2 regions of the Anoxybacillus sp. TBDG-1 genome follow, and region 1 is predicted to be linked to the other one. Evidence: a T-box and tRNA genes for the amino acid it is inferred to sense, from the RefSeq annotation. Region 1 holds a T-box; the other holds one or more tRNA genes.
The links. A T-box is a leader RNA that pairs with one kind of tRNA and senses whether it is charged. The one in region 1 lies ahead of serS (serine--tRNA ligase), so its partner is inferred to be a tRNA-Ser.
Positions count from the first base shown of each region.

Region 2: it has a tRNA-Ser gene. The T-box ahead of serS (serine--tRNA ligase) is inferred to sense a tRNA for this amino acid. The anticodon was not compared.

Region 1 covers NZ_JBTZSY010000065.1:723-7,025, reverse strand. Annotated here, with positions in the region: gene serS (serine--tRNA ligase) at 1-1,216, opposite strand, end outside; T-box leader at 1,270-1,485, opposite strand; gene pdxT (pyridoxal 5'-phosphate synthase glutaminase subunit PdxT) at 1,542-2,120, opposite strand; gene pdxS (pyridoxal 5'-phosphate synthase lyase subunit PdxS) at 2,139-3,023, opposite strand; gene ACYQY7_RS13125 (D-alanyl-D-alanine carboxypeptidase family protein) at 3,237-4,565, opposite strand; gene guaB (IMP dehydrogenase) at 4,665-6,131, opposite strand; gene ACYQY7_RS13115 (YaaC family protein) at 6,248-6,303, shown strand, end outside.
Region 2 covers NZ_JBTZSY010000002.1:1,034-19,609, forward strand. Annotated here, with positions in the region: gene ACYQY7_RS00870 (diglucosyl diacylglycerol synthase) at 1-574, shown strand, start outside; gene ACYQY7_RS00875 (CobW family GTP-binding protein) at 650-1,570, shown strand; gene ACYQY7_RS00880 (ribonuclease H1 domain-containing protein) at 1,583-2,179, opposite strand; tRNA gene ACYQY7_RS00885 (tRNA-Ser) at 2,255-2,347, opposite strand; gene ACYQY7_RS00890 (MBL fold metallo-hydrolase) at 2,398-3,357, opposite strand; gene ACYQY7_RS00895 (NUDIX hydrolase) at 3,360-3,992, opposite strand; gene ACYQY7_RS00900 (ABC transporter permease subunit) at 3,992-4,972, opposite strand; gene ACYQY7_RS00905 (ABC transporter ATP-binding protein) at 4,965-5,876, opposite strand; gene ACYQY7_RS00910 (SGNH/GDSL hydrolase family protein) at 5,876-6,667, opposite strand; gene glnA (type I glutamate--ammonia ligase) at 6,766-8,127, opposite strand; gene ACYQY7_RS00920 (cold-shock protein) at 8,398-8,598, opposite strand; gene ACYQY7_RS00925 (thioredoxin family protein) at 8,787-9,347, opposite strand; gene ACYQY7_RS00930 (U32 family peptidase) at 9,431-11,896, opposite strand; gene ACYQY7_RS00935 (hypothetical protein) at 12,025-12,642, opposite strand; gene ACYQY7_RS00940 (zinc metalloprotease) at 12,726-13,220, opposite strand; gene ACYQY7_RS00945 (nitrous oxide reductase accessory protein NosL) at 13,472-14,137, opposite strand; gene ACYQY7_RS00950 (DUF6501 family protein) at 14,239-14,448, opposite strand; gene ACYQY7_RS00955 (hypothetical protein) at 14,463-14,666, opposite strand; gene ilvA (threonine ammonia-lyase) at 14,778-15,986, opposite strand; gene ACYQY7_RS00965 (manganese catalase family protein) at 16,158-17,054, opposite strand; gene ACYQY7_RS00970 (YuzF family protein) at 17,070-17,276, opposite strand; partial or broken gene ACYQY7_RS00975 (ATP-binding protein) at 17,451-17,601, shown strand; gene ACYQY7_RS00980 (alanine/glycine:cation symporter family protein) at 17,626-18,576, opposite strand, start outside.

The DNA.
Region 1 (6,303 bases):
TTCCATCTTCTTGTTGGTAATTCTCCAAAATCGCCGCCACTGTTCGTCCGATGGCTAAACCAGATCCATTTAACGTATGCACATGTTCCGGTTTCGCCTTTGGATCACGGCGGAAACGAATATTTGCGCGACGAGCTTGAAACGCTTCAAAATTGCTGCAAGAAGAAATCTCCCGGTATGTTCCATAACTTGGTAACCATACTTCAATGTCATATTTTTTTGCTGCAGTAAAACCTAAATCAGCTGTACACATGCTCATCACACGATACGGCAAACCTAGTAGTTGTAAAATACGTTCTGCATCATTCGTTAACTTTTCAAGTTCTTCATAAGAATCTTCTGGTTTTACAAATTTAACAAGCTCTACTTTATTGAACTGATGTTGACGAATTAACCCGCGCGTATCTCTTCCTGCTGATCCCGCTTCTGAACGGAAACATGCACTATAAGCAGCATATTTAATCGGCAAATCGTCCGCTGATAAAATTTCATCACGATGTAAGTTAGTCACAGGAACTTCTGCTGTCGGAATTAAAAAGTAATCTTCACTCTCGATACGGAACGCATCTTCCTCAAACTTCGGAAGCTGTCCTGTTCCCGTCATGCTTGCTCGATTCACAATGTACGGTGGTAAAACTTCTTCATATCCGTGTTGTTCCACATGTACGTCTAACATAAAGTTAATTAACGCACGTTCCAATCGTGCTCCGAGACCTTTATAAAACACAAATCGACTTCCTGTTACCTTCGCTGCCCGTTCAAAGTCTAAAATACCAAGTTGATCAGCAATTTCCCAATGTGGCTTCGGTTCAAAAGAAAACGAACGCGGTTCACCCCATTTACGAATTTCTACATTATCATCTTCTGATTCACCAATTGGAACAGATTCATGCGGAACATTTGGAATCGATAAAAGTAACGTTTCAAGCTGTTGTTCCACTTCCCGCAATTCATCGTCAAGCACTTTAATGTGATCGCCAACTTGGCGCATTTCAGCAATGAGATGATCTGCGTCTTTTTTTTCGCGCTTTAATAAAGCAATTTGTTGCGACACATCGTTTCGCTTATTTTTTAATTCTTCCGCTTGTGCAATTAGTTCTCGACGACGACGATCGAGCTGCTCAAATCGTTCAAAATCCGCTAAATCCTCACCACGATGTTGAAGCTTTTGTTTTACTTCTTTAAAATGGGTACGTAAAAATTTTAAGTCTAACATCAACATGCCTCCCTTTATTTTGATTAATGAAATAAAAAACTCTCGTCCCAAAAGAAAGGGACGAGAGTGCTCCCGCGTTGCCACCCTAGTTGAAGACATACGTCTTCCACTCGAGAGATATAACGGTTCTCACCGGAAATGCCTACTAACTTCACGCGTTCAGCATTTCGCTCCAGGATGGATTCACAAGTCATTCCTGCCGATTCACACCAACCATCGGCTCTCTGAAAGGAAGAGGGCTTGCTACTAGTTCCTGTCATCGCTTTTTGTTCATATCATTTTCTTGGAAATAATGTACTATAAGTTTAAACAAAATGCAACCTGTCTATTCTTTCGCTTCTTTAACCATGTTTATAAAGTATTGCGTCATACGATGGTCATCTGTTAATTCTGGATGAAACGAACATCCTAAAAACTGTCCTTGTCTTGCCGCGACGATGCGACCTTCATACGTCGCAAGCACATCAACATCGGCCCCTACAGATACAATGTGCGGAGCTCGAATAAATACACCAATAAAATCGTCCGCAACACCTTTAATCGTTAACGATGCTTCAAAACTTTCGCGTTGACGACCAAACGAGTTGCGTTCAACCGTAATATCCATTAAACCAAGATGTGACTCATCATAACCAACAATTTTTTTAGCTAAAATAATCAATCCTGCGCACGTTCCAAACATCGGCTTCCCTTCGCTTGCAAATCGCTTCAGTGGTTCAATAAATCCGTATTTATCCATCAAGCGACGCATGGTCGTGCTTTCCCCGCCTGGAATGATGAGGCCGTCAATATCTGCAAGCTGTTCTACTTTTTTAACAACAACAGCTTCTGCACCACACGCTTCAATTGAACGTACATGTTCTCGTACAGCCCCTTGTAACCCTAGTACTCCTATCTTTACCATATTCATTGCTCCTTTACATTACCATCCGCGTTCTTGCATCCGTTGTTCAGGAAGCAACGAAGAAATATCGATCCCTTTCATCGCTCCACCTAATCCTTTAGATAAGTGAGCAATTAATTCGTAATCTTCATAATGAGTTGTTGCCTCTACGATAGCACGTGCATATTTTTCAGGGTTTTCTGATTTGAAAATACCTGAACCGACAAATACACCATCAGCACCTAAATGCATCATTAACGCCGCATCCGCTGGTGTTGCGACACCACCTGCTGCAAAGTTAACGACAGGAAGACGACCGAGACGTTTGATTTCTAATAATACTTCAAACGGAGCACCTAAATTTTTCGCTTCTGTCATCAATTCGTCTTCGCTCATGCTGACGACTTTGCGCACTTGCGCGTTTACTTTACGCATATGGCGAACTGCTTCAACAATATTCCCTGTACCCGGTTCACCTTTCGTACGAAGCATGGAGGCACCTTCAGCAATACGACGAGCTGCTTCACCTAAATCACGGCAACCACATACAAACGGCACAGTGAATTGACGTTTATCAATATGAAATTCTTCATCTGCCGGCGTCAACACTTCGCTCTCGTCGATATAATCTACACCGAGCGCCTCTAATACGCGCGCTTCCACGTAGTGACCGATACGCGCTTTCGCCATTACCGGAATAGATACTGCCTTCATCACTTCTTCAATTACAGTCGGATCAGCCATGCGGGCAACGCCACCAGCTGCACGAATATCAGCTGGAACGCGCTCAAGAGCCATCACAGCAACTGCACCTGCTGCTTCTGCAATTTTTGCTTGTTCTGCGTTGACGACGTCCATAATGACGCCACCTTTTTGCATTTCCGCCATTCCGCGTTTTACACGTTCTGTACCTGTAACCGCCACCGTTCATTCCTCCCATTTATGTATATCGTTATTGTGATATTGTACTGAAAAATAAGTTTAACGACAACTATTCATCACTTCAGTACACTATCCATATTCTAGCATACGTTTTTACTAGGTAAAAGTGTAGAAGCGCTAGCTACATTTTTTTATTTTAACTCAATTTTTTAAAAAATCACAATAAAAATTTTAAAGCCCTCTTTTTAGAGAGCTTTAAAACAACCCTTTAATTACGTTTGAAGCACCATGCCAAATGTCGCTAAACAGTCCACCAATGGCGCGCATCGCTAAAACAAAGCCATTTGCTTTCTCTACAGCTTGTTGTGTTACGATGTCAACTTGTGCTGCTTTTTCCCCTTCTTTCGTTAAATACCCGTAGTCTGTTCCTTCATATTTCACATACATATACCCGACTTTTTGACCTTTTTTCACAGGAGCTGTTAACGTTTCTTTTTCAATGACAACAACAGGCTTATATTTTTTTTCTTCACCGCGCTTGATGACAAACGACAATGGTTGTTTTGTTGCAATCGAAACTTCTTTTTCTTTCCCTTTTTGTACTGTGATCGTTTTATGTTTTTTTGTCATATAGCCTTTTGGATATAATTGTTGTACAGTATAGTTGCTAAACGCATAGTCTAACATTTTTCTTGTCTGTTCAAAACGCGACAAATGCGTACCTTTTCCGTTCGTTTTGGCATTCATGACAACGGTAATAAAACGCATGCCATTCCGCTCTGCTGTACCGGTGAAGCAATACCCTGCAAACTCTGTATATCCCGTTTTAATACCATCCACACCTTCATATGCTGCAACAAGTCCCGGAAGCATCCAGTTCCAGTTATCCATTTTAATTTGATCATCCGTTCCTTCTCGGAAATACTTACGAGGAATACTTGCTGTTTCTAAAATTTCAGGGAATTCATGATATAAACGATATGCTAATGTTGCCACATCGCGAGCAGACATCACATTTTCTTCATTATCTCCACTACCTGCCGGGTGCAGTCCTCCTAAATCTTTGTTATTTAGTCCAGTTGCATTGACAAACTTATAATCTTTTAATCCTAACTCTTTGGCTTTTTCATTCATCATTTTAACGAAATTCGTTTCCGACCCACCAACAATTTCCGCAATTGCAACCGTTGCTCCGTTCGCTGAGTAAATAGCCATCGCCTCGTATAATTCACGTACTGTATATTTTCCGTCTTTTCTCAACGGAACGTTCGATAAGTCTCGCTTTTGAGAAATTTGATATACATACTCACTTACTGCATATTCTTGATCCCATTTCACGCGTCCCTCATGAATCGCTTCTAGCAACAAGTATTCCGTCATCATTTTTGTCATACTAGCAATTCCTAAAACCGCATCAATATTTTTTTGATATAAAATTTTTCCCGTTTCCGCTTCAACAAGAATAGCAGCATCGGCTTCAATATTGAGCACGTCTTCTTCCGCCTTTGTGTTTTGCGGTAACGTCACCATAAATAGAAACATTGCTACAATGGAAATGATGAAGCTCTTGTACCATGTTTTCACGCTCAAACCCTCCAACTCTGTTTTACATAACCGTTATTTTAGCATACTCTTGTAAAAAAAAATAGACAGAGGAATCTTCCACCTCCATCTATTTGTTTACTACATAAGTGAGTAATTCGGAGCTTCTTTCGTAATTTGAACATCATGTGGATGACTTTCTCTTAATCCTGCTCCCGTCATGCGCACAAATTGAGTTTTTTCTCGCAATTCTTCTAAGTTTTTCGTTCCGCAATAGCCCATTCCTGCACGCAACCCACCAATAAGTTGATAAATCGTATCGGCAAGTGGTCCTTTATAAGGTACACGTCCTTCAATGCCTTCTGGAACAAATTTTTTATTATCTTCTTGGAAATAACGATCCTTACTTCCTTTTTCCATTGCTCCAACTGACCCCATGCCACGATATACTTTAAATCGTCTACCTTGATAAATTTCTGTTTCTCCTGGGCTTTCAGACACACCCGCCAATAGACTACCAAGCATAACCGCATGTCCTCCAGCTGCTAAAGCTTTTACGATGTCGCCAGAATATTTAATTCCTCCATCAGCAATAATCGGAACACCGTATTTTCGTGCTTCTGTTGCACAGTCATAAATGGCTGTAATTTGAGGAACGCCAACACCTGCGACAACACGCGTCGTACAGATCGATCCAGGACCAATACCGACTTTAATGATATTTGCTCCTGCTTCAATTAAATCCTTTGTCGCCTCTGCTGTCGCGACATTTCCCGCGATAATGTTTAATGTTGGATAAGTGTCGCGAATTTTACGTACCGTTTCAAGCACTCCTTTTGAGTGACCGTGAGCTGTGTCAACTACTATGACGTCAACATTTGCTTCCACAAGCTTTTTCACGCGCAACATCGTATCTGCCGTAACTCCAACAGCCGCTCCGACAAGAAGACGTCCTTTGTCGTCTTTTGCTGCGTTTGGGAATTCGATAACTTTTTCAATATCTTTGATAGTAATAAGTCCTTTTAACACACCTTGATCGTCAACGAGAGGGAGTTTTTCAATTTTATACTTTTGTAAAATTTTCTCTGCTTCTGCTAATGTCGTTCCCACAGGGGCTGTAATCAAGTTCTCTTTTGTCATCACATCAAAAATTTTCATTGAGTAATCTTGAATGAAGCGTAAATCACGATTCGTAATAATTCCAACAAGTTTTTGTTCTTCAGCGTTATTCACGATTGGAACGCCTGAAATACGATATTTACTCATTAAATGTTCTGCATCATATACTTGATGTTCAGGAGTTAGAAAGAACGGATCCGTAATGACGCCACTTTCAGAACGTTTTACTTTATCGACTTGTTCCGCCTGTTGTTCAATTGACATGTTTTTATGAATAATTCCTAATCCTCCTTGGCGTGCCATCGCAATCGCCATTTCCGCCTCGGTTACCGTATCCATTCCTGCGCTAATGATCGGGATATTCAATTTTAACGTTTTACTTAGCTCAACAGTTAAATCGACATCACGTGGCAACACTTCTGACTTAGCTGGGATTAAAAGGACGTCATCAAATGTCAATCCTTCTTTCGCAAATTTTGTTTCCCACATTGTTTTTCCCCCTCACTTTGGAAATATTAATTAGTAGAGTATCAACTTCGCTTTTTTCTGTCAAGAAAACACGAAAATGTTAGATAATTCGATCAATTACATAAGGAGAATATACGATGTGGGAAGTATTTTACTCATCAAATTTTGTACACGAATTTTTACTTGAACGCTA
Region 2 (18,576 bases), on a different contig from region 1:
ACCTTCTGCTATTTACAAAAAATATAATATATCTCCTGAAAAACCAGTTATTTTAATGATCGCAGGTGCTCACGGTGTATTAAAAGATATAAAAACGATGTGCAAAACGTTGATTCATGAACATGTACAATTGGTTGTTGTATGTGGAAATAACGAAATGCTCCGGATGAAGATGCAAGCGTTAGCGGCGCAATTTCCTGAACGTCTCCGCGTATTTGGCTATGTTGAACGGATCGATGAATTACTTCGAATCGCAACGATTGCAATAACAAAACCGGGTGGAATTACATTAACAGAAGCAACTGCATTAGGAGTTCCTCTTATTTTATATAAACCGACACCAGGACAAGAAAAGGAAAATGCATTATACTTTTCAAAAAAAGGCGGTGCAATTCTCGCAGAACATATCGATGAATGGCATATGCATGTTCATCGGCTGTTGCAAAGTAAAGAAGCACTATTAGATATGAAATATGCTATGCGCTCTTTGTATCATCCTCATGCAGCATCAAACGTTGTGCGTCATATGCTACAGGTGGCAAGAGAAAAGCAGTTGCAGACGCTTCCATCGTGAAGAAGCTTCTTTTCTGTTGCGATTCGACGCATTTTTGACTATGATCAAGAAAGAAGGTGAAGAAAGGAGCATTCTATGAAACATATTGATATATATATATTATCAGGATTTCTCGGAAGTGGAAAAACGACATTATTAAAGCGAATGCTACAAAATGAAAAAAAACACGGACGGAAAGTAGCAGTAGTAATGAATGAAATCGGTCAAATATCCATTGATTCACACGCTGTTTCAGAAGATGTTATACTAAGTGAGTTATTAAGCGGTTGTGTATGTTGCACAATTCAAGATCAATTTGAAGTAGAGCTTTATTCGTTGCTCCATGAACATGCATTAGATGTGATTTATATTGAGACAACAGGGGTCGCTCATCCCATCGAAGTACTTGATGCTTGCATGTCGCCATTATTTGCTGATCGCATTCAAATGAGAGGTATTATCACAACAATTGACGCCATGCGTTGGGGCGATCGTCATCAACTTTCCATCCCATTGCAAATGTTGTTAAAAGAACAAGCTCGTCACGCGGATGTGTTAATTGTGAATAAGACAGATGAATTACGTCCCGATGAACAAGCAAAATTGTCGTTTGAGTTACAAGCGATCAACAGCGAAGCACGTATTATTTTTACAACGTTTTCTAACGTACGAATCGAAGATATTGAATTGTTATCGAAGCGTATGCGGGGCGAACATGAGCGACTGAATATCGAGCGACTGCGCATTCAAACGTACGTACATACATTTACTAAACCGATTGATTTAGACATGTTTGAACAATGGGTGCGACAATTGCCTGATACTATTTACCGCATGAAAGGATTTTTGCGTTTTACCCATACGAGCGGAATTTATGCTTTTCAGTATGCGTACGGTACACCGCTTTATATGAAAGAAGAGATGAGCGTACCGTTACATTTTGTTATCATCGGTGAACAACTTGATAAACAAAAACTAAAACATGAACTTGATAGCGTGCAAAAAGGAGAGGGATAGCCCCCTCTCCTTTTACTTTCGTCCAAAATCCGCTTTAATTTCACCCCATTGTTCTGTTTCCCACTTTATAATTTCATTTACATAATGGTGTGTACGCAACCAAGCTTCAGCACGTTCAATAAGCTGCCAGACACGTTCTGTTTTAGTGGTGCGAGCAAGCGTTGTATTTGCTTTTTTCCCTTTCACCCATTTTATAGCTGTCGCAGAATCAGAATAAACGGGCAAACTTTTGTTTTGTTGTTGTAGCCATGCTAATGCATGGACAATAGCTAAGAACTCACCAATGTTGTTTGTTCCAATCATCCGCCCGACATAAAACAATTGTTCTCCTGTTTTCGTGTGTACACCCCGATATTCCATCCATCCGGGATTTCCGCTACATGCTGCATCAACGCAAATGCTTTCTTCGATATAATTCGTTAAGTGTGTTTTATTTTTTGTTGCATAGTTTACAGCCGAACCAGAGGCAAATGCTTGCTCTGCTTCTTCTTTCGATAAAAATGAGCGATATTTTGCACCTGGAATACCAATAACGTATGGTTTACACTCATCCCAAGAAGAAAAAATGCCTGTTTTTGCCCCTTCCCAAACAACGTAATATTTTTTCAATATGTCACATCCTTATAAATTGGAATAAAAAAATAAAATTGAAGATCACAAAAGGAGAAAGACAAGAGGAGAATATGGCGGAGGAGGGGGGATTCGAACCCCCGCGGGCTTTGACACCCCTATCGGTTTTCGAGACCGACCCCTTCAGCCGGACTTGGGTACTCCTCCGTATGGTGGGGTGCCAAAGAAATTATAGCGAAAACATGATTTTTCGTCAATTATCTTTTTTGTTTTTCTATATAATCGACAAGTCCCATCGCACACACTTGTAAATCAAGTTGGAGTAACTTATATACATCTGCATCATCTGGTACTTGCTGTTTACGTAAAAATGTTTGAACGATGTGAAATAAACAGTTGAAAACAGCTTCTGTTTTTTCTGCGAAAGATTTATGCATTTGTTCATTCACAATTTCGTTGCTTTCTTGAACGAAAATAGGTAGCCAATAATGGAGTTGTTCCCAAACCGTTTGTACATTTGTTGACATACCGAAATGCCCAAAATATATACGATCTGGACGTAACGCCATAAATTTCTTAATTGATGCGATCATAGCTTCTGGATCAAATTGGTTTGGTGATGTAGACGGCAAATATAACTCAACGTAGTATGAAAGTAATTGTGGGTAAAAAACACCTGCCGTATCACCTGTAAAAATGCCGTTGCTTTTTTCATCATAAATAGAAAAATGGTGATTCGCATGTCCTGGTGTATGAAGAAATGTCAGTTTGCGATCTTTTCCGATTTGCAACGTTTCTCCATCTTCTTTTACAATTAACCGATTTTCAGGAATGGGAACGATTGGGTCAAATAACGCCTCAAATTTTTCACCATAAACCGCTTTTGCTCCTTGAATGAGACGAGATGGATCTGCTAAATGACGCATACCTTTCGGATGAACAAACACGTGCGCATTTGGACAATGTTTCAATAATAAACCTGCTCCACCAGCATGATCTAAATGAATGTGTGTGACGATAATATTTTTTATATCGTGCAAATCAATAGATAATGCTTCTAATCCTTTAAGTAAATGTGGGATAGATGGACTCGCGCTCGTTTCAATAATTGTTATTTCTTCTTCCCGAAAAACGTATGCCCCTGTTCGCTGAGCAGTTTGTAAATCATATAAATCAATAAGTGAAATGCCAAATCCTAAATCAACAGGTTGTGACATGACTATTCTCCTTTCTCTTTTTGAATGAGTTGAGTGAAATGATATACAATTTTGGCTGTTAATCCCCAGATCACCTTGTCTTTGTAGTAATAAAAATGTTCCTCCATGTGCCGTGGGCGCCAATTATACTCCCTTCCCCCTGGGATATCGTCAAACGGAAAATCGTCTTCCGGTTTTGGCTCAAATGAAACACGATATATTTTTGGTTTTGTTTCTAAGAAGAAAGACAGTGGCACAGTAAACACATCTTTTACTTCTTTCTCATTTATTTGCATACAAGTAATATTAGCAAAACCAACAAATGGATAAATAACCATACCAAATGGTGAAAATATATAGTCAAGCGGGACGATATGTGTAATATGTTTCTTTTCAATCCCTAACTCTTCACACGTTTCTCGCATAGCTGTTTCCCTTGGACTTTGATCACACGAATCCATTTTCCCACCCGGAAAACAAATTTCTCCCGGCTGACGACGTAGTTGCAGTGAGCGTATTTCAAATAAAACAAACACCTCATCGTTTTGTTGGATAAGCGGGAGAAGTACAGCGTATTGAGCAAATTTGTCAAAATCCATGATCGTTGGCGTTCGTTTTTGTAATTCATTGATCAACGTGTCAATCATTTTATTCATTAGTAAACATCCCTTTTCGTAAATACATAAAAAGAAACAATTAGCGCAACAACTGCCCAAGTGGCGAGCACAGTCATTGAAAAAGAAAGTGTCATCCCATCAATAGGTGGCGCCATGCCGCTAATATAACTTGTGAGTCGTAAATTTACCATAAACAAATATTTCGCAGACTCCCACGATGATACCATACTTGATAAAATAGCTCCTGAAATCAGAGCTGCGAGCATAATCCCCATCGCTGCGGCTGTGCTACGTATTAACACCGATAACATAAATGTTAGTGTCCCAACAACGAGCGACACAAAAAAAGCGAGACCAAATTCCATAAGTAAGTATTTCCATTGGGGAATCAGATGAACTGTTGTCGTATTTAATTCTTCACCTTGAATCGAAAATCCTGTTAAAAGCGGCAAATTCCATCCACCATATCCAAATACGATACCAGAAATCGCGTATGATAAAACGGCAACAGAAAACACGATAAACGATGTGGATAAAATCAAAGCGATATATTTGCTCATTAAAATTTTCCATCGTTTCACAGGACGTGTCAACAGCAGTTTGATCGTTCCTCCGCTTGCTTCTGATGAAACAAGATCAGCTGCAATTACCATAACAAGCAGTGGCAAAAACAATTCAATCGAGTTTTCAATAAACATGCGCATAAATGTCGGAGCACCGGGCGCCATCGGATTAATATCATTATCTAAATAGTATTGTTGTTGCTGTAAACGAATTTTGAGAAACTTTTTCCATTCTTCAGAAATTCCTGTTGAGTTTAAGCGATTTTGTGTATCGATGATTTGTTGTTGCAGTTGTGTGCGCCAATCTGTTGTTCCAATGCGTTCTCGAACCGTTTCGATCTGTTTAAATTGCGCATATGTAAATAAACTAACGAGAACAGCTACGATGGCTGCAATGATAAATAGTCGTTTTTTACGAACAATTTTTAACATTTCGTTGTACACGAGATTAATCAATCGTTTCCCCTCCTGTTAATTCAATAAATAAATCTTCAAGTGTTGGAAGTTTTCGCTCGATTCCGCTGACAAGCACCCCTGCTTCAATTAACCGAGTATTGCAACGAGCAATAGTTTCGTTTGATTCATAAATCGTAACGATCGCTCCATCCTTTTCACCGATGATAGTTGTCTCATTTTCTAATATTTCTTTAGCTGTATTAATCGGGATAACATTCCAATATGTCCGTGCTTGTTCTTGTAATAAATGTTCGACCGTATCAATGCGAATAATCTCTCCTTTGGACATAATGGCAACACGATCGCACATGAGTTGTATTTCACTTAATAGATGTGATGAAACGAGCACGCTTAATTGTTCATGTTCAGCAAGTGATCGAATAAATTGTCTCATTTCGCGAATGCCGACAGGATCCAAACCATTTGTTGGTTCATCTAAAATGAGCACTGTTGGTTTTCCAAGAAGTGCTTGCGCAATACCGAGGCGTTGACGCATGCCGAGTGAATACGTGCGGACGAGATCATGAATCCGATTTTGTAAACCGACGAGTTCGACTACTTCTTGAATGCGATGATCGGTAACCGCTGGAACCATACGTGCAAAATGCTCAAGGTTTTCCCAGCCGCTTAAATATGGATAAAGTTCAGGGTTTTCTACGATACAGCCAATGTGTTGAATCGCTTTTGTAAATTGTTTTTGTAAGTTATATCCACAAATCGAAATCGTTCCGGATGTCGGTTGAATTAATCCGACAAGCATGCGAATGGTCGTTGTTTTCCCTGCACCATTTGGGCCTAAGAAACCAAACACTTCACCTTTTTTTAACGAAAACGAAAGACCTTTAATAATTTCCTTTTTTCCAATTGTTTTTCGTACGTTTCGTACAACTAACGTTTCTTCCATTATTTTTCCCCTTTCGTTAACGTAATGAGCGACGCAACACGTTCACCGATTCGTTTATATCCTTCTTTGTTTGGATGGAATTTATCTGTATACAAATAGTCGTTGACTTGCAGTTCAAATAAATCATATGTTGGAACGCAAATGATTGATTTATAGTCGGCCGCTACTTCAGATGCTGCATAATTCCAACTGCGCACAACAGCAGATGTTTCTTTTCCATTGTCTAAATCGTTAAATGGATTGTATAAAGCGATATAAAATACAGTTGCATCATTATTTACTGTGCGAATAAGTTGGAAAATCGTATGTAGCTGCTCAACAAATTTCTTTTTTTCCTTTTCAATTTGGGCATGGGATAGGTTCCTTAGTGCTTCTCCGCCTTGAAATAAGTCATTTCCTCCAATCGTCATTAAAATGATGTCCGCCTCTTTTAATTGGCGTTGCACCTCTTTTTGTTTTAGTTGATTGATGAGTTGAGGAGAGCGTTGTCCTTTAATTGCCAAATTTGTGAATTGAATGTGTTGATTTGTCCGTTTTTTTAAGTCATCTACAACATATCCAACGTACCCTTTCCCTGTTTCATCTCCTGTCCCACGTGTTAATGAGTCACCAAGGGCAACGATAGAAAGTCCGTTATTTTTCTGTATGTTTGAAGTTGCTAGTTTTGTTTGTTTGATCGAGGAAGCTTTGTAAAAAAATTGGTCTTGAATCGTGACGACTAAGCCAACAACCCATAATAACATTGTTGCGGTACAAATCAACACGATCATCGTAATGATTCGTTTAGACACAATATCACCCTTTCGTTATTCTCTATGTACCATCATAAACCATTTGTTGTACAAACACATAATGAAAATATGCAAAAAGCGAGCACAATCGCTCGCTTTTAAAATTTCGCTTGATAATGTTCAATTTCCCAAGCATGGACTGCTGTTCGATAGCTATCCCATTCGTTCTTTTTCAATGCGACATACTCACCAAATACGTGGTTGCCTAACGTATGACGTCCAATTGTTCCATTTTCTAATTCTTCAATCGCTTTTCCTAAACTACCTGGAAGGTTTTCGATACCAAGCTCCGCGCGACGTTCAACAGTCATATGGAAAATGTCTTCATCAATTGGCGATGGACAAGTGAGTTGTTTTTCTACTCCATCAAGTCCTGCCTCAGCAATGACTGCAAACGCTAAATACGGATTAGCAGATGGATCAGGACAACGAAGCTCAACGCGTGTTGCTAATCCTCGTTTCGCAGGAATGCGAATCAGTGCGGAGCGGTTCGATGCTGACCATGCAATATAACAAGGTGCTTCATATCCTGGGACAAGACGTTTATATGAGTTTACAAGTGGGTTTGTAATGGCTGCGAAACTTTTTACGTTTTGCAATAAACCAGCAATGAATTGGTATGCTGTTTCAGATAATTGATTGTCGTCCGATGGATCAAAGAAAGCATTTTCACCGTCTTTAAATAACGAAATGTTCACATGCATTCCTGAACCATTAATACCGAAAATCGGTTTTGGCATAAACGTAGCATGTAATCCGTATTTTTTAGCGATCGTTTTAACAACCCATTTGTATGTTGTCGCATTGTCGGCAGCACCGAGGGCATCGGCATATTTGAAATTAATTTCATGTTGCCCTTCAGCAACTTCATGGTGGGAAGCCTCAATTGTAAATCCCATAGCCTTTAACGCACGATAAATATCTAAGCGAACGCGTTCTCCAAGATCTTTTGGAGATGGCTCAAAATAGCCGCCGTTATCTTGAGGTGTTGTTGTCGGATTTCCATTTTCATCTGTTTTAAACAAGAAAAACTCTAATTCAGGGCCAACGGAGATCGTATATCCTTTTTGTTTCGCTCGTTCAACTGTTTTTTTCAATACGTTACGTGGATCGCCATCAAATAACGTTCCGTCTGGATTCATCACAGAGCAAAGAAAACGTGCTTCTGCATACCCCTCTCCTACTGTCCATGGTAGTACTGCAAATGTTTGTAAATCAGGAAGTAAATATAAGTCTGAGCGATTGATTGGCGAAAAACCTTTAATTGAAGATCCATCAAACATGATTTTTCCTTCTACTACATCATCTAGTTGTTCCGCTGTTACTGTGACGTGCTTTAAAACACCTTCAATATCAACAAATTGTAAATGTAATAGTTCAACATGTTTTTGTTTGATGATTTCTTTAATTTGTTCAAGCGTCGAAGTGTTTGTTTGTTCAGAGACGAGTAGTTCATTCATGTCACATTACCTCACATTATTATGTATAGTTTTATAACATGAGTTTATTATATGGAATCATTCATCATTTTTCAATAGTTTTTTATCAAATTTTCTGTATTTTTATTTAAAAAAACACACTCCTGATATGAGCGTGTTGAACAAACAAAAACGACGGAAACCCTACCTCTCTTCCGTCCTTGCAGCTCCGAAGCTGCGCCAGTGAGAATTTGTTTCGTTGCATATAAAAACGAGATCTCACGAAAAGCGAGATCCCGTACGTTTGACTATTTATGCTTTTTGCACGTTTGCCGCTTGCGGCCCACGGTTGCCATTCACGATGTCAAATGTTACTTTTTCGCCTTCTTCCAACGTTTTGAATCCAGTACCTTGGATCGCTGTGAAGTGAACGAATACGTCTGTACCTCCGTCCGTCTCAATGAATCCAAAACCTTTTTCTGCATTAAACCATTTTACTTTACCTGTGTTCATGTGAATTCCTCCAAAACAATTTTAAAAATTGACCACCGTTTCATTACTCATAAAACAAAAGCTACACTTTCGTCAAGTCCTTATAAGATGAACCTGACAAAGGTGCAGCTTATAACGATCATTGATATAACGAACGAAATGGTACTTCTTAAGTATATAGGCTTGAAACAAAAATGTCAAATGTTTTTTTATTTTTCTTTCCACTTGATACTACAACCGATACTCGGTTTTTGTTCTTTCGGAACAGGTTTCCCTAATAGCAATGCGTCTAAAGCTGTTCGAATCGAAGAACCTGTAACCGGGATTCCGTTACCTGGTCGTGAATCATCGAGTTGACCACGGTAAACACATTGTAGTTCACTATCAAATATGTAGAAATCCGGTGTGCATGCAGCTTGATATGCTTTCGCTACTTCTTGTGTCTCATCAAATAAATATGGAAATGGATAGCCAAGCTGTTCAGCTATCTCTTTCATTTTTTCAGGGGAATCATCTGGGTATTTTTCCACATCGTTTGAATTGATTGCGATAAACGAAACTCCTTTTGGTTGATAATCATAGGCTAAACGAACAAGTTCTTCTTGAACATGTTTAACAAATGGGCAATGGTTGCAAATAAACATGATTACTGTTGCAATATCCGATTTGACATCTTCTAATCGTACCGTTTTTTCAGTAATGACGTTGACAAGCTCAAACGATGGCGCTTTCTCTCCTAATGGAAACATATTTGATTCAACAGCTGGCATAGAAATCACCCTTTCTTTTTTCGTTCATTTACTATTATAGCAAAATGTACACATATGAAAAAATAAGCGAGTCCTAAGCCCGCTTATTTTTTGATTAGCTGTCCGCGCGTGACACCAAGTTGATTAATGGCTTTTAGTGTACGCCATACGCTTGTGCCGCTTCGCTTTCCTTCGAGTGCCTCGCGATATAATGTAATAACCTCTTCCACTTTTTTTGCTGGTTCTTCTAAAAATTCAACTCGATATGAACGGACACCGAGCGATAAAAAGTTCGGAATGTATTCGGCACCAGATTGCTCGATCGCATTGTACACCGTATTGCGACAGCCGATATCGACACGAACAGGATGAAGCATACCGATACGATCTCGCAAGGAGACACGATGTTTTTCACATGGTCGCCCACAGTTTGTAAAATCGGTTCCTTGACTTAAAAATGTACAATATACACAATGCTCAGTATGAAACATCGGCAAATGCTGATGAATGACAATTTCAATATGTTCGGTTGGGGCTGCCTCAAGTAGATCAATCATTTGTTGAATGTTTAAATCGTATGAAGGTGTAATCCGATCAAGTCCTCGGGATAAAAATAATTGTGCAGACAGATGGTTTGAAATATTAAGTGAAAAATCACCAATTAACGTTTGCCCAACTGATTGACTCGTATAATATTGTACAGCTCCCAAACTACGCACTAAAATGGCATCTGGCTCGGCTTTTAAAATTCCTCTCAAAATTCCGTTTTCTCCAGGCATATGAATGCGTGGAGTGGCTAAAGCAATTGGCTTATTTGCAGTTCGTGCAATCTGTACAGCCTTCGGATAATCGGTTGTAAATTCGAAATCAGCATACACCATTTCAACATCTGTATCACATACCGCTTCGACTTGTCCAAGCGTACGGCAAAGCGCCATTAAAGAAGGGGTCTTTGCTTGTTGTTTTTGCCGATAAGGAGATGTTAAATCAATCGGTTGTTTGCTGTATAATCGCGGCCGTTGTCTTTGTTCAATGAGTTGTTCAACAGCTTGTCTTCTTATTCGGTTTAATTCTTTAACAGGAACAATCACATCACCTGTGATATACATATGAACATCTTTTAGTTCAAAAATTGTTCCGCCTAATCTCCCAAATTGTTCTTTTATAAATTCTAGTGTTAACGGTCGTTTTTGAGCAACATCTAACAACTGCTCAGATTGAACGATTACTTCATTTCCTGTCGTTTCATCGTACCATGTCGAAATGAGCGGTTCCCCTGCTTCACCGTACACATGCACAGTTAGCGGAAACAGCCGATATGGTCGCTCGGTTTCAAACGTTTTACGCAAGCGACGTTCAAGTTCTTGATCGCTCGTTTTCCAAATGCGATCTCCGACATGTATACGTGTTAAATTGATGTCATGTCGGCCAGGGATAATTTCAACGACACCTTTTTCGACTTCACCCTCGACTTTTTTTCCGTGTTTTCGTAAGTCATACACGCGGCCGCCTTCTTCTTTTTCTTCTGGACGTCCTGCATCAAATACGATGCCATCCCCACGTTTTAACGGAGCTTGCACCTCACATAAAACACCGTCTTTTAATACTTTTTTAACCGTTCCAAGAAATACACCACGACTTTTTGGAAACGTTCCATCAACAAGCTGTTTGTTGTTCGTTCCTTTTAAAAATCCATGTGTAAATCCACGACTAAAACTTTGTTGAAGTTCGCGTATTTCTTCTTTCGAAGGGGTATAATGTCGCCCCGCTAAATATTCATCAATCGCTTTTCGATATTTACTAACAACATTAGCTACATATTCTGGTGATTTTAATCGACCTTCAATTTTAAATGTGCTAACTCCCGCCTCAATAAGCTCTGGAACGAGATCAAGAGCAGCTAAATCTTTCGGTGAAAGTAAATAAGCGACGTTTCCCATTTCTTTTTGCTCGCCATCAACGATTAAATCGTATGGCAGACGGCAGGCTTGAGCGCACTCACCACGATTGGCAGAACGCCCTCCCCACATTTCCGATGTTAAACATTGTCCGGAATACGATACACAAAGCGCCCCGTGAACGAACACTTCCAATGGTACATTCGTTTTCTCGGCAATTTTTTGAATGTGTGTTAAATTATTTTCCCGACCGAGCACCATGACTTCTAAATGATACGGCTTTAAAAATTCAACCGCTTCTGGAGATGTGATGGTCATTTGTGTCGATCCGTGAATCGGAAAATCAGGTGACATATCACGAATGAGTTGAACAAGTCCTAAATCTTGTACGATGAGCGCATCTACCCCTGCATCTATACATGCTTCAACTAACTGCTTTGCTTCTTCTAGTTCATTTTCAAAAACTAAAATATTAAAAGTGACATATCCGCGAACATTGTATTTATGCAAATAAGCCATGACATCCTTTAATTCTTCCATGCGAAAATTTTTTGCCCGTACACGCGCATTATATTTATCGACACCAAAATAAACGGCATCTGCACCGTTTGCGACGGCGGCACGAAGACAATCCCAATCTCCGGCTGGTGCTAATAGTTCAATTCGTCTCACAACTAGTCAACCTCTCTATTTTTTATCATGGACAACAATATATTACCGAATATACGTAGCTTTTGCCAACAACGAAAAAAAGACCTGAGCACTCAAGTCTTCAATTAAGGAATGGAGGGATAAAATGTTTAGTAAATATTAAACTTTTTCATCAATTCCTCTTTAAATTTATAATTCTTTTCTTCATGAGGCACACCAACTTTTTCGCCATCATTACCAGGAATATCAATGTTGTGTTTACCCTCATTGACACCAGAAATTACGTACAGATCATCGTATTTAAAATCGGGCACAAGAAGCAGCATGTAGCTATGGTTTTTATCCATGTTTCGGTAGTTATTAATTGAAAATTTAGTCTTTCCGGGCATAATACCATTATCGTAAACGTAGCTTGGTTCAGCTACCTTGATAATATCCCCAGCTTTATAATCGTGAGTAGTTCTATTTTCAAGGACCTTATTTATTTTAAACTGAGTAATTGTATACGCATCTACTGTAAACCCTCTCTCATCGAATGTTACGAAGTTCTCACTTTCAATTGGTTTTCCAGTGACAACAAGTTGAGAAAAGGTAATCATTTCATCTACTGTGTTAAAGCATACTTGTTTAGCATCAATAGTTGATAAACTTACTTTTTTATCAGCCGACATATACCATAGACTTGAGCCGAGAGAAATAAAACCTAACAGAGCTATTGAAACAATGATAATCTTATTTTTTTTCATATTCGTAATATCTCCTTTCATCTATTAATTTCCCCATTTTTGTTTTAGATGGTCTTTATCCGTCTGTTGAGGGGATCCGTATGTTGTTAGTTCATACTCCTTCATTACACAGAGGCACCTGAATTGTCATTATGTCTCAAGCTTAGTGCGTGTCCAAATTCGTGAATAATAACGTCAGTTGATTCAGCAGAAGTTAGTGTGTTCATTTGAGGTGTATTGAGTCGAATTCTTGAACGATCCCTTGCATCCTCCGAATTTACTTGACGCCATCCGAAAAAGCCATACGTCCAATAATCTGCGGTAGCATAAACGGTCGAGCCTGAGATAGTTCCTGCATAAACAACAATGCTATAATATGTAGGCTCAGAAGTGACTTGTGAAATAGCAACCTTTGAAGAAATGTTATTCCAAGTTGCATATGCGGTGTCTGCACGATTATGGTAACCTGCACTGGAAACACTAGCATCACGCCAATACTTAAGGTTTTGTGCCCCAGTATATCCATTAGGATTATAATGATCTGAGTGGGCGTTAACTAAGATGGTTGGTAGTAAAAAAGCTAGCGCGAGAATAAGTAATAAAATTCTTTTGACTTTCATAATTTCATTCCTTTCTATAAAATGTTAATTTCATGGATATCGTTCTCCATCGATCCTCTTCATTCCTTTCTTTTTTACAAAAATATTTCGTCACAAGCGAAGAAGCATAGAATAATGGCGAAATGTTATTCTTGGGAATCCTATACTCATTAAGCACCATTTCATTTCAATGTATATATTTCTGATTTATATCTAACAATACGTTAATTGTAGTTTTCAAAAAATAAAAAAGCCGCCCAAAAGGCAGCTTTTTAATTATGGTTATGCCCATCGTTGTTCATATTTCCATCTTGATGACCATCTTGTTGCATATTGTCGCTATGACCGTGACCTTGTCCATCGTTTTTATTTTGCATCATTTGTTTCTTTTTCATATAACGTTCGTGAGCGACTTTGTCAACATCGTCCCATGATACAATCATTGCATTCGGTTGTTCACTTATAAATTTATCAGCATCTTCTTTCTTTGCAAAAAACGCATATCCGTAGTTCATCGGTGTTTTAATATCTGCTTTCACCACTGTCGCGTTTTGTAATTCAATCCATTCTAATGTATTGTAATCACGTACATATTTTTTTGTAGCTTCACCGTGATCTCGTTCATAGTTAAACAAACACCCGATGTCATCAAAAAACGATACGTCACCGTTTTCAGTTGCAGATTTGGCAGTAAATTTTCCAAGCTCATGTTCTTTCGGATATACTTTCATATTACAAAATACGCACATCGTGTTTTCATCTGGCTCGGCCGTTGCTGCTTTCGCAAACACATCTTCTTCATTTGACTGTTCTTTGTTTTGTTCTGTTTGTTTTTCCTCTGTTTGTTTTGTTTCTTCTTGCTTTTCCTCTGCTTGATTGTTGCATCCTGCTAGAGCGAAGAAAAGAGCACCGATCAACAGTACGATCCATTTTTTCATCACTAAGATCCCCCTTATTTTCGTTCAATCCGTAAGCGAGTATAATACATAATTGTGAAATTTATTTGAGAATGTTGTGTAAAAAATGAAAAAAAGCGGCATTACACCGCTTTTTCTGTAAAATAATGCTTATAATAGCCACCGACTTTGCCTCGATTATCGATAATAAAATAAAAATCATCTGTTTCACTTTTTACTTCATACTCTTTGCCTGGTGTTAATACGTTATGTACGATGTATTTTTCGGCATTTGTATGGTTACATACAACCTTTTTTATCGTTGGACGTTCGTGCCAGTTTAAATGAATCAAGATTGATTCCTCCTTCAAGAACCTTTATATTTATTTAAAAATTTAGCAAGCTCATGTAGTGCTTGTAATACTGCTAAATGTTTATCGTTTCCGCTCGCTTGTGTTGTGGCCACATCTTTAAACTTTGCATGCGCTTCGTACGACCCGTTCTTTTTATATACATCTACTCGTACGGTTCCCCTTGGGTGCGGAACGATAAAAAACTCCATTTGTTTCATTTGTTCTCCCCACCTTTAATGTCAATCGTTTATTTAATTTAATAATAGTAAAAAAGGCATCATTTTAAAAGCATTGTTTTACGTGAAGAAAAAAATGTACGATTTACGTTTTTAATCAAGACGACGAATCACGTATCCAGATTCTATCAACACACGCTGAATTTGATCAATATGCTCCCTATTTTTTGTTTCGAGGGAAAATCGCACTTCTGCTTGCCCTGGAAGAACGTTTGTCCCTATTCGTTGATGATCAATGGACATGACGTTCGCTTCTAAATCGGCGATAATGCGCAATAATTTATTTAACTGTCCCGGTTTGTCAGAAATGACTGTTGAAAATGTGACGAATCTTCCTGATTCAACGAGCCCTCGTTCAATAATTCGTGAAATGAGCGTTACATCGACATTTCCCCCACTTAAAATGGCCACAATATTTTTTCCTTCAAGCGGAATTTTTTTATACAATAAAGCTGCTAGTGAGCAAGCCGCCGAACCTTCAACAAGTAATTTATTTCGTTCGAGTAAATATAACATTGTTCGTGAAATATCTGTTTCTTCCACACAAACGATATCATCGACATATTTCTGTATGTATGAAAATGTTAAGTCCCCAATTCGCTTCACAGCAATCCCATCTGCAATTGTATTCGATGGAGTAATGATAATCGGTTGATTATGTTGTTTCGCTGCTGTCGTGCTCGCGCAAGCAGTCGATTCAACTCCGTATACGCGGATAGCTGGATTTTTTTGTTTCATTGCAATAGCTACGCCTGCAAGCAATCCACCGCCACCAACCGGACAAATAACGGCATCGATGTCATTCAGTTGTTCGAATAATTCTAGTCCGATTGTTCCTTGTCCGGCAATAACAGCTGGATCGTCAAAGGGGTGAACAAACGTTGCTCCTGTTTCCTGTTGCAACTTTCGAGCATATTCCAGTGATTCATCAAATACGTCTCCGTGTAGAATGACGTTGGCACCATAACTTTGTGTCGCTTGAATTTTACTTAATGGTGCTCCCTTAGGCATGACAATTGTGCATGGGATACCGATCATACGGCTTGAATAAGCAACTCCTTGAGCATGATTTCCCGCCGAGGCTGCAATAACCCCTCGACTTTTTTCCTCATCACTTAATGACATAATTTTGTTATATGATCCTCGCACTTTAAATGAACCTGTTTTCTGTAAATTTTCTAATTTCATGTATACTCGATTGTTTGATAAACGGCTAAATGTTTGAGAAAATTCAAGAGGAGTTTTATGTACAACGTTTTTCATTCGTTGTTGAGCTTCTTCAATATGTTGTAGTGAGATCAATGGTTTTCATCCTCCTTTGTGTCTTCTTTATTATATGTTATTTTTAACTACTCAATCAATTGTCTATTGTTTTTTTTCTTTTTACATTGATTATTTAGAACATAGTTTAATTAATTGAAAATGACGAAAGAAAAAGCTATGCGCCCGGCACAGCTTGTTATTTTCTTATTGTTACAATCCGGCAGATCGTTGCAGACGTTTCGCGATTTCAAGAAAATCTTCGTATGAAATGCCTGGGGCAAAGGTTTCCTCAACAGCTTCTAAATCTGGAATTGGGCCACCTGCTGGCGTACCTTGAATAACTTCAAGCTGTCCTCCATCAAGCGGATGCGTACCTTTCCAAATTTGTTTAACATCTTCATAATCATGTTCGCTAAATGTATACAATCTTCGGTGCCATCCCTGCGCTTCATATTTTCTTGCTGCATCAAACTTATCGTTACTTAAATTAGGGATTGGTAGCATTTTTGTAACATCAACCCCTGTAACAATTTGAAGGGCTTTAGCATATGCGATAACGTGAACTCCTCCTCGTACAAGTAAATAACCAATCATTTCTCTTGCGACAGGATGCTCCGTCATCTCATATACACGCATTTTATGTGTACGTGCACCACATTCTAAAAAGAAATTGTGCAATAAATCTAACACTAAGTTTCCGCTATTGAACACGTAGTCACCTGACCACGATTTTCCCATCGAATCTCCTGGCAACGCTGTTTGTGCAGTTGCAATAAAATGATATGTGTTTCGCTGACCCACCCCGTTTTGCATTGGCGTAATATCCGGGGCACCTTCATGCGTTGTTCCTGTTAAACATAAGTTTATAGCTGTTGTAACAAGCTCCACATGACCTAATTCTTCTGCAGTAATACTTGCAACTAAATCGTAAAAAGGCTTCAATTTTTTCTTTTCCCGAAAATTGAATGATTGAAACAAGTAATTATTTAATGTTGACATTTCTCCAAACTTTCCACCGAGTAACTCTTGAACGGCCGCTGCTGCATTAGCGTCCGCATACGTAGATTTTGGCAACTCAATTTGAAGCTTGTTTATTCTTGTAAACATCAAGTCCCCTCCTTTTTACTTCGGCATAATCCAAACGATTTGCTGGATGCGAACAAAAAAAAGGGTATCGCTACTTTTTAACACAATATGATCTGGCTTCACGTCTTGAATGATACCTTGCATATTTCCCCGTACTGTTTCGACCACTACCTCTCTTCCTTTAATTGTTTGTAACGTTTGGTAAACATAAGGGTCGATCAGAGACATAAATTGAGGTGTCATCTTCTTCCCTCCTTCTTATTTTTTCTTTCTCATCTTATTCATTTCTATTTTCGTTTATCACTTCTTTCATTTAGAACATAGTTTTATAAAAATGAATTTACATACTAGCTGATAAGGAATAGCGAAATGAGGTTTGCATTGATCAAAACCAACTGTTGCAAGTTTTTGATCCGTTTTTTTTCGATAAAGCCTACGGGAACGGGGCTTGGCTTATCTTTATCACGTAAAATTATTGAACTGCATAAAGGTTCAATGCGTGTTCCAAGTGAATTCAGTCACGGTTTATGTTTTAATTATTGAATTACCTGCTTATTTAAAAAAATGAGACTGCAGTCATGCAGCCTCATTTTTACACGTCTTTTTTGACGTTTACCCGTTCTTCTTTCCAACATTCTACTTCATGATCTACACCGATATTCCGCGCGTAAAATACTGGATTTCCCCCTTGTTTTCGTTGTGCCATATAATCCTGCAATGCTGCAAAAGCCACTCGACCAAGCAGGGAAATTGAAACTAAGTTCACGATAACCATAAACGCCATAAATAAATCAGCTAAGTCCCATACGATTTGAATGCTCGACACAGAACCCCAAACGACCATCCCTAATACAGCGAGACGGTACATAAGCAACGATGTTTTACTTGAACGAATAAATTCAATATTTGTTTCACCGTAATAGTAGTTTCCGATAATTGAGCTGTATGCAAATAAAAACACACTTACTGCAACAAATCCTTTTGCCCATTCACCAATATGTGTGCTTAATGCTGTTTGTGTTAAAGTAATTCCATCAAGCCCTTCTTTCATATAATCGCCTGATAATAAAATCATAAATGCTGTCGCGCTACAAACAACTAATGTATCAACGAATACACCTAATGTTTGAATAAGTCCTTGTTTTACAGGATGGGAAACTTCTGCTGTCGCCGCAGCGTTCGGAGCGCTACCCATTCCAGCTTCATTCGAGAATAAGCCACGTTTAATTCCCATCATGATTGCTGCACCGACTCCGCCACCGACTGCTTGTTCAATACCAAATGCATGTTTAAAAATTAATGCAAAGATAGCTGGTAATTGAGTGATATTTGTAAGTACAACATAAAACGCGATCAATAAGTATAAACCGGCCATCACTGGAACAATAATCGATGATGCTTTCGCCACGCGATGCACACCACCAAAAATAATAAATGCGGTCAAAATTGTAAGTACAACACCAATCACTGTTCGATCCATTTGAAAAGCATGTTCAAATGCAAACGTAATCGTATTTGCCTGGACGGAGTTAAATACAAGACC